DNA from 2 places in the Shewanella sp. SM23 genome. Region 2 is predicted to be linked to the other one. Evidence: predicted binding sites of a transcription regulator. Region 2 holds the regulator's gene; the other holds the start of a gene.
The links. The regulator LexA, encoded in region 2, represses DNA repair genes until DNA is damaged. The targets are predictions, from matches to a motif close to TACTGTATNNNNATACAGTA.
Positions count from the first base shown of each region.

Region 1: a site for LexA is predicted at 2,113-2,132, ahead of L5L98_RS03660 (YebG family protein). Genes of this name have one in related genera too.

Region 1 covers NZ_JAKKRM010000002.1:112,963-117,396, reverse strand. The annotation lists gene prc (carboxy terminal-processing peptidase) at 1-387, opposite strand, end outside; gene proQ (RNA chaperone ProQ) at 416-1,045, opposite strand; gene L5L98_RS03665 (GAF domain-containing protein) at 1,326-1,784, opposite strand; gene L5L98_RS03660 (YebG family protein) at 1,802-2,101, opposite strand; gene L5L98_RS03655 (paraquat-inducible protein A) at 2,308-2,940, shown strand; gene L5L98_RS03650 (paraquat-inducible protein A) at 2,942-3,559, shown strand; gene L5L98_RS03645 (PqiB family protein) at 3,546-4,434, shown strand, end outside.
Region 2 covers NZ_JAKKRM010000009.1:174,795-179,228, forward strand. The annotation lists gene coxB (cytochrome c oxidase subunit II) at 1-625, opposite strand, end outside; gene L5L98_RS13195 (cell division inhibitor SulA) at 1,029-1,541, opposite strand; gene lexA (transcriptional repressor LexA) at 1,538-2,158, opposite strand; gene plsB (glycerol-3-phosphate 1-O-acyltransferase PlsB) at 2,319-4,434, shown strand, end outside.

The DNA of each region.
Region 1 (4,434 bases), on a different contig from region 2:
AGCATAGACAAAGCCTTCATAGCGGCGCTTTTGGACGATATCAAACATTTTATAGGCAGGCTCAAGTTCACCAGAACTAAGCATGTCATCGAATTGGGTAGCATAAGGTTTAAAACTATCGACATCCGCTTGGGTTAACACATTGCGGCGATAATCCAACTGCTGCAGATAACGATCAAAAATTTGCGCAGAAAAGGCGTCATCGAGATTGAATCTATGATAGTGCGAACGAGTGTATAAGTCCGTTACCCTTTTGCTCGCAACCTTATGTTGCGCTTCCTGCTTGAGAGTGGGTAACTCGCTGATTTGAATCGTGGGTGGTACGGCCCAAGCCGAGAATCCGACAAAAACAGTGGCGATCAAGGTAGCCAAAGTGAGTTTTCGCATCAACAAGTTACTCCGTTTTAATAAATGATTACAGCAGGATATGTTCTGCTCTAACTTTAATCGTTAGGCCACTATCAAGCTGAACATGAATATCTTCCTTGTTAATGTCAGTAATCACACCGGCTACGGGTGTCATACCTAATTTAACATTGACGCGTTGTTTTTTCGTTAAATCAGTCAATTGTGCTTGAACATAATTGACGACTGGCGCTGCAGCTTTTGGTGCAGGCTTAGCAGGACGCTCAGTTTTAGGACGCTGAGGAACGGCCACCTTTTTAGGTGCTTTCTTCGCCGCAGGCTTAGGTGCAAGTGCTGCACGTTTCGCTTTGGCCTTATCCTGACTCTCTTTCAACATGGCTTGAGCATGATCAATGTGCTCTTGCTCTAACTCGCCGCAAGGTTCGCCATCCAGGTTTACGCGTTGTGCGCCCGCTTTAACGCACTTTAAATAGCGCCAGCTGCTGGTGTAACGTCTCAAGGCAACTCTGAGCTGAGTTTTACTGACTTTAGAATCATCAGCCAACCTTTCAGCCAAATCTTGAAACAATCCGATTTTTAATGGCTTAGTTTCACCTTCAGCAATAAAGCACAAAGGAAATGTTTCATACAAATACGCCAAAATTGCATTGGTGTCGGTCAACTTTTCTGTTGATTCCATCATTACTTCCACAGTCAAAAAGGGACATCGATTCGAGGTGATATATATCAGCTTCTTACATGTCGTTTATCTTCGTTAAACTCAATATTGAGTCAACGTACAAATTAGCATCCTAGCCGCGTTTACTAAAGTTAAAAAATATACCTTAACAAATTTTGTCAGCTCAAAACACTAAGCTTATTCATTGCATGCCAATCAAACCAGCTTAATGCGTGCAGGCGCATATTATAAGGCGCACGCCACCGATTGCGACTATGAATTATGCGTTATTGTACGCAAATTAATCAAATAGGCAGTTTTCAAAACTTTTAACCAGTAATTCCAGCCCCTTTTGGTCTTCTTCATCGAAACGATCGAAGATAGGACTGTCAATATCGAGCACGGCAACCACGTTACCTTGCGCACGAACTGGCACAACGATTTCAGAATTACTGGCAGAATCACAGGCAATATGACCATCAAATTGATGGACATCGGCCACTCGCTGAGTTTGATTAGTGAATGCTGCTGTACCACACACACCTTTTCCTAACGGAATGCGTGTACAAGCCACTTTACCTTGAAACGGACCAAGAACCAGTTGTTCACCACGCATGACGTAGAATCCCACCCAGTTCAGCTCAGTTAAATTATCATTGAGCAAGGCTGAAAAATTCGCCATCGCCGCAACAAGGTCATCTTCCCCTTCCAACAAGGCCAAGGCTTGACGGTTAAGTGACTCATAAAATTTCGATTTCATTACATTTCCTAACAATTTTATTCTGCTGCTTCGGTCTTTTTAGCCGCTTTTTTCGCTGCAGGCGGATTCGTTGGCGTACTATTAACCTGAACGGCGCCTTTAAGCAAGTTCGTCAGCTCATCTTTATTGTTAGCAAAATAGAATGCGAGCTTTTCGCCCACACTTTCATCTATACCCAAATCAGCTTTTTGAATGAAGGGGATAAGGTTATCGGCGATATCGAGCATCTTATCGTAGGCATCAGCCTCCTTCTTAGATGTGAATGTCATCTTTTCAACCCCTTCTCTGACCACGACAAACTGCGTTATTACTGCCATGACTGCCCTCGCACTGTTTTTATATACAGTAACTAGAGTGACATAGATTGAACTTGTGATGCAAGTGTTCTGATTAATCTGATATTATTAGCGTACTTTCGTTGCCAAGATTATAAAGCGCTAGACGTGGCTGAACAGCTAACTAGCACGACACTTTGCACCGTTCTCGCTGTTATTACTCCTATTAGGCTAATATATATTTTTATATGCATGAAAACGCAGCAGAAAATTCAGTAACCCTATGCCGCTCCTGCGATTTAGCAGTCCGCAAACGTGCCTTGCCTAGCGGCGTTAGAGCAATCTGTCCTCGTTGCAGCACTGCACTTTATGACACGCCATACTGCTCCGTGAATGGTATGTTAGCCCTATGTATTTCGGCATTAGTGTTTTATTTCCCTGCTAATTTTTTACCCGTACTCGAGATCCACTTTTTCGGCAGTATTCGTACTACCACGGTTTTCCAAGGGGCATTTGCAGTATTTGACCAAGGCTATTGGGTTGTAGGTGTCGCCGTACTTGCCGCAGCTGTGATAGGTCCAGGCTTATTACTGTTATCGATATTGACACAGATTTTAATTGTGAAATGGGGATTGAGTAGCCTTTTTTGGCGTAACTCATTGAAGCAGTTGTTAAAATTTCATGGCGTCTTATCGCAGCTCACTATGCTGGAAATTTATGTGATCAGCTTCTTAGTTTCATCATTTCAGCTATCTGATTTTTCGGACATTTATTTTGGTATGGGCACATTTTGCTTCACTATGCTGTTTCTCGTGACCTTGTTTCTACAAAGAGAATACGACTTAGAACATATGTGGACGTTATTGGAAGGTCATAGCTGATATGAAACAACAAGGTAAAGATATCGGCCTATGTCTCTGTAAAGTGTGTCGCCAACTCAACAGCAGTGAACTCACGCACTGTCAGCGCTGTGAAACTGAGTTGCACGTCAGGGACTATTCCAGCCTGCAAAAAAGTTGGGCTTTGTTGATTACTGCTGCCATCTTGCTGGTGCCAGCCAACATTTACCCTATTACTATGCTGACCAATCAAGGGCAAGTGCGGCACGACACCATTTTTTCAGGCATTTTGCATTTAGTGCATTCAGATATGCTGCCTATTGCCATCATAGTGTTTACCGCCAGTATTTTAGTACCATGGATTAAAATCATCGGCTTATCCATTTATCTGTGTGCGATCAGCTTTGACATTCCGATTTCAAAAAAGAAATTGATGGTGGGTTTTCACATCATCGAATGGATTGGCCGCTGGTCAATGCTCGATTTATTTGTCATCTCAATCACAGTGGCATTAGTGAACATGGGACAATTACTCGACGCGAAACCTGCGCCTGCGGCTACCGCATTTGCCTTGGTTATTCTGTTAACTCAGTTAGCCGCAAAAGTTTTAGACACTCGTTTACTCTGGGATCGATTGGAACCTCAAGATGACACAAATTGAATCGCCGAAAGTTGTAAAGAAAAAACTCTTTTCGCCCATTTGGCTGCTTCCTATTGTCGCGTTGGCATTAGGTGCTTGGCTGGGCATTAAGAGCATTAAAGAATCGGGGGTTGAAATTCAAATTCACTTTCCGAGCGCCACTGGGATTGATGTGGGTAAAACCTTAGTCAAATACCAAGGTTTGACTGTCGGTAAAGTTAAAGACATTGGCATAGATGAAGATCTCAAAGGCGTGAACGTCAAGGTCATGATGGACTACCGCGCTAAGCCATTCTTGAATAAAGAAACCCTCTTCTGGCTTGTCACACCTAAAGCAAGTATTACAGGTGTTGAAGGCTTAGATGCGCTGTTTTCGGGTAACTATATTGCCATCCAACCAGGGAAAGGTAATGCCTCGACCTTTTTTGAAGCAGAACGCCAACCGCCGCCGATGCAAATCGGCTCAGAAGGTGTGATGGTCGAATTGACCTCCGATAAACTCGGTTCGCTCGATGTTGGCTCGCCAATATTTTTCCGCCAAATCCCTGTGGGTAGCGTGGTCAGCTATCGTTTAGATGGCAATCAAAGAGTCATTATCAGCGCTTTCATTCAAGAGCAATACGCGCGATTAGTGAAGAAAAATTCTCACTTTTGGAATGTTTCTGGCGTCAAAATTGATGCTTCACTAACTGGAGTTAAAGTCAGTTCAGAGAGTTTGGCGTCCATTCTGGCTGGCGGCGTGAGTTTCAGCTCTGACGATAAAGCAGACATAGCTAAAAACGGTGACGTTTTTTCGCTTTATGATTCAGAAACCACCGCCCTTGGCGGCATAGAAATAAACCTAACCATGGCTGATGCTAACGGTGTCGACAAAGGTACCCGCATCGTTTATCGCG
Region 2 (4,434 bases):
AAGCTTCATTGATAAATCCAGGGTTGGCATCTTTCTTAATTGCAAAGGCGGGTACCCACCAAGAATGGATGACATCCTCTGAAGTCATCAGAAAGCGGATTTTGCGGTTTATTGGTAGAACGAGCGGTTTATCGACTTCCAATAGATAGTTTTCACCCTTGGTTTCGGTGCCTTCGATTTGTGCTCTGGGTGTTGTCAGTATGCTATAAAAATCAATATCTTGATCGAAATAGTTGTAATGCCATTTCCATTGGGAACCCGTGACTTTTACGGTGAGATCGGCGTTGCTGGGATCTTCCATTGCGATTAAAGTTTTTGTCGCTGGAATCGCCATTAAGATCAAAATGATAAATGGCAGAATCGTCCAAGCGATTTCAACTTTAGTGCTTTCGTGAAAGTGGGACGCGACAGCGCCTTTGGATTTTCTGTGGTTGATCATGGCGTAAATCATGACGCCAAAGACCACTAGGCCTATTGCGCAGCAGATATACAAGATGGTCATGTGCAAGTGATAAACCTTGCCACTGATCTCGGTCACGCCAGGGGTCATGTTGAACCGCATGTCCGCGGCGGTCAACGGTGGTGCGAAAAGCACCACGAGTAAACAATACAACAATTGCTTCACAAGACTTCTCCTCTGCCAATTGCGAATAGCAACTACAAAGAAGAGCAACACAGTAAGTCTCAACTCTATGCAAACTCTTCAGTTCCCAAAAAAGCTTTTTTGACTTCAACGTGCGTTGGCGGCTGTTACTTTTAATCAAGTATTGTTACTGCTGGTAATTAGCCACGCTGGCACATACTGCTGAAATAAATCTGTTCTCTATTTTTAGTGGCGCTTCGAGTTCGATAAATACTCGATTCATTGACCACGGAAGGTGATATATCATCACCGACTTAACCAACCATACTTGCTGTTTAAATATTGATCAAGATCACTTATTTATCTAATTATCTGAAAAATTGCCAAAAAAAAGCCTCACATTCATAGGTGAGGCGGCTTTCAAGGTAAAAAATTAAATGAATATTTAATGTACAGCGCTAAAAAAAGATTGCTGACCGAAGAGATTGCCTTGCTCAATGCGTACGTCGGCATGTAAGTGACTGTTTACGTCTTCAAGCACTATGCCCATAGCTCGGGCACTTTTAGCCACGATTTGTAGGCGTCGATTATCCCGCGCATCTAATGATTGAGTCCAAGTAATGACTGCACTGGACGTACCACTTGTCAGGGCTTTCTCCATCGCCCACAGGGTTTCGACTTCATCTTTAGCATGTACCAGCAAAACTCTATCCATACGCACACCTGCGCTGGCGAGCATTTGCTTGTAGCCAATACTTGGAGGGTTGATGAGCACTAACCAACGGCCCTGTTGGCTTAACTGAGCGAGTTGTGCACTCAGATGAATTAATTCTTGGCGACCTTGAGTCTTAGTTGGCATACAGGCGATAGGCGCATGGTGCCAGTCATAGTCGGCATCACGGACTTCATCGAGCCACAAGCCCGGATGGCGGGGGGCATTGCCAAGTAGTTTATTCATAGCCAATCTCCATTACGGATCACACCGACGGCGAGTCCTTCAATTGTTAAACTTTGGAAGCCTAAATCCACTTTAATCGGGGAGTAATCTTCATTTTCGGCATGTAGATAGACCACATTACCTTTTTTTTCGAAACGTTTAACAGTGACATCGTCATCGACTCTAGCGACAACCACTTGACCATTCCTAGCTTGTTCTACTTTATGAACTGCCAGCAAATCACCTTCGAGAATGCCGATATTTTTCATGCTGTCGCCCTTTACTCGCAGTAAAAAATCGGCGGCGGGATGGAACATGCTTGGGTCGACTTGGTAGTACTGTTCAACATGTTCTTGGGCGAGGATAGGTTCACCCGCGGCCACTTGGCCGATGAGCGGTAAACCTGTTTCAGTCAAATCTTCGATTTCCGCAGGTAGACGAATGCCCCGAGATGTGCCAGGCATGATCTCAATGCAGCCCTTTTTCGCCAACGCTTTAAGATGTTCTTCAGCCGCATTGGCGCTCTTAAAACCTAAACGGGTTGCGATTTCTGCCCGAGTGGGTGGCATGCCAGTATCGGCAATATTTCGTTTAATTAGCTCTAAAATTTCAGCTTGGCGTGGCGTCAAAGGTCTCATGGTGTTTCCTGTTTTTCTATACAGTTACTGTTAGTATATACAGTATTATTTGCAGCGCAAGTATTAACCACTTTTTAGCTATGTTGGAGAGAATTAGCGAATATTGCCCATAGTCTGGTATTCTATCGGGCTAGTAAACGCACTTAATTGCATAAGAATAATGCCTAAACACGACTCTCTTTGGTTGAAATCATTACGTTGGATCCAAAAACACTTAGTGCACACTATTGTGGTGCCTCAGGATCCCTTTGCCGATCTGAATCTGGATGCTTCCAGACCCCTTGTTTATGTGATGAAAACAGAATCCCTCAGTGACATAGCTGCTTTGAGCGAAATAACGGCTAAGTTAGGTTTACCAAGCCCTTATGAGCCTCTAGTGGCTAATGGTGTGACTGCGCCTCGGGTTGTCTGTCTTCAAGGACGTAAGCCACTGTTTGGCGAACGTGCTGGTAATGAGCCTTTCCTCGAATGCTTTATGCGTTTGTTAGCCGTGCATAAGGAACGTCCTGAATTAGATATTCAACTGGTGCCCGTGAGTTTGTATTGGGGTCGCACGCCAGGGAAAGAAGACGACACTATGAAGGCGGCCGTATTTGAGCGGGAAAACCCGACTTGGTTGCGCAAGTGCTTGATGATTCTGTTCTTAGGTCGACATAACTTCGTGCAGTTCTCGAATGCCGTATCCCTGCGTTACATGGCTGACGAACATGGCACCGACATGGGAATTGCCCATAAGTTAGCACGGGTTGCGCGCGTGCATTTCCGTCGTCAACGTAAAGTAATGACAGGGCCTGTGCTGCCAAACCGCCAAGCACTGTTTCATTCGTTGCTCAAATCTGAGTCGCTGCGCAAGGCGATTCAAGAAGAAGCGGCCAGTAAAAAGATTTCTGAGACCCAAGCGCGCGAGACGGCTATTGAGTACCTCGATGAAATCGCTGCCGATTACTCAGACAGTTTAGTGCGTATTGCCGAGCGTTTCTTAACTTGGCTGTGGAACAAGCTTTACAGCGGGATCAACATTAAAGGCGCCGAGCAAGTTCGCCAGCTGCACCACGATGGCCACGAGATTGTTTATGTGCCTTGCCATCGCAGCCACATGGATTACCTGCTGTTATCGTATATTTTGTATTATCAAGGCATGGTTCCGCCGCACATTGCTGCTGGCATCAACCTCAATTTCTGGCCCGCGGGACCTATGTTCCGTCGCGGTGGTGCCTTCTTCATCCGCCGTAGTTTTAATGGTAACAAGCTGTACACCGCAGTATTTCGTGAGTATTTAGATCAGCTGTTTGCTAAAGGTTATTCGGTGGAATACTTCTCCGAAGGTGGCCGTTCACGTACTGGCCGTCTGTTGGCGCCGAAAACCGGCATGATCGCCATGACGATGAACAGCGTACTGCGCGGTATTGAACGTCCTGTCACACTTGTGCCAGTGTATTTAGGCTATGACCATGTGATGGAAGTAGCGACTTACCATAAAGAGTTAAGCGGTAAGAAAAAGAAAAAAGAATCTGTGTGGCAGGTGTTCGGTGCCATTCGTAAATTAGGTAATTTCGGCCAAGGTTATGTGAATTTTGGCGAGCCTATTACCCTGCAAAATTTCTTAAATGAGCGTGCGCCAAACTGGCGTGCTGAGTTGGCCGATGATCCCGAGCAGAAACCAAGTTGGTTAACGCCAGCGGTAAACGTGCTGGCTAATCGGGTGATGACGCGTATCAATGATGCCGCAGCCGCGAGTTCTGTGACTTTGACTAGCTTAGTTTTACTGGCGACAGATCAAAACGCCTTAGAACGTAGTCTGCTGGAGCGTCAGCTTGATTTGTATCTGACCCTACTCAAAAAAGTGCCTTACACTTCTTATACATCTGTTGCCGAAGGTGATGGTAAGCATTTAGTGCAGCAAGGTTTAGAGCTGAACAAGTTTGTTGTTAGTGCCGATCCTTTAGGGGAAATAGTGTCTATCGAAGCGAGTCAGGCTGTGTCTATGACTTACTATCGTAACAATATCATTCACTTATTTATTGTTCCTTCATTAATTGCGAGTTGTTTAACCCACAATGAACAGATCCTGCGCCAGCAAGTGGTTTCAATCGTTGCCGATTTTTATCCACTGCTGAAAGCCGAACTCTTCATGGGAATTAAAGACTTACCAGCCTATGTTGAGCAAGTACTGGATTTCCTGATTGGGCAAGGTTTAGTGGTTGAGACAGATACTTTAGCTGTCGTGCCTGAGCACTCAAGCCAATTATTGTTGTTAGCCAGTTCAGTGAGCGAGA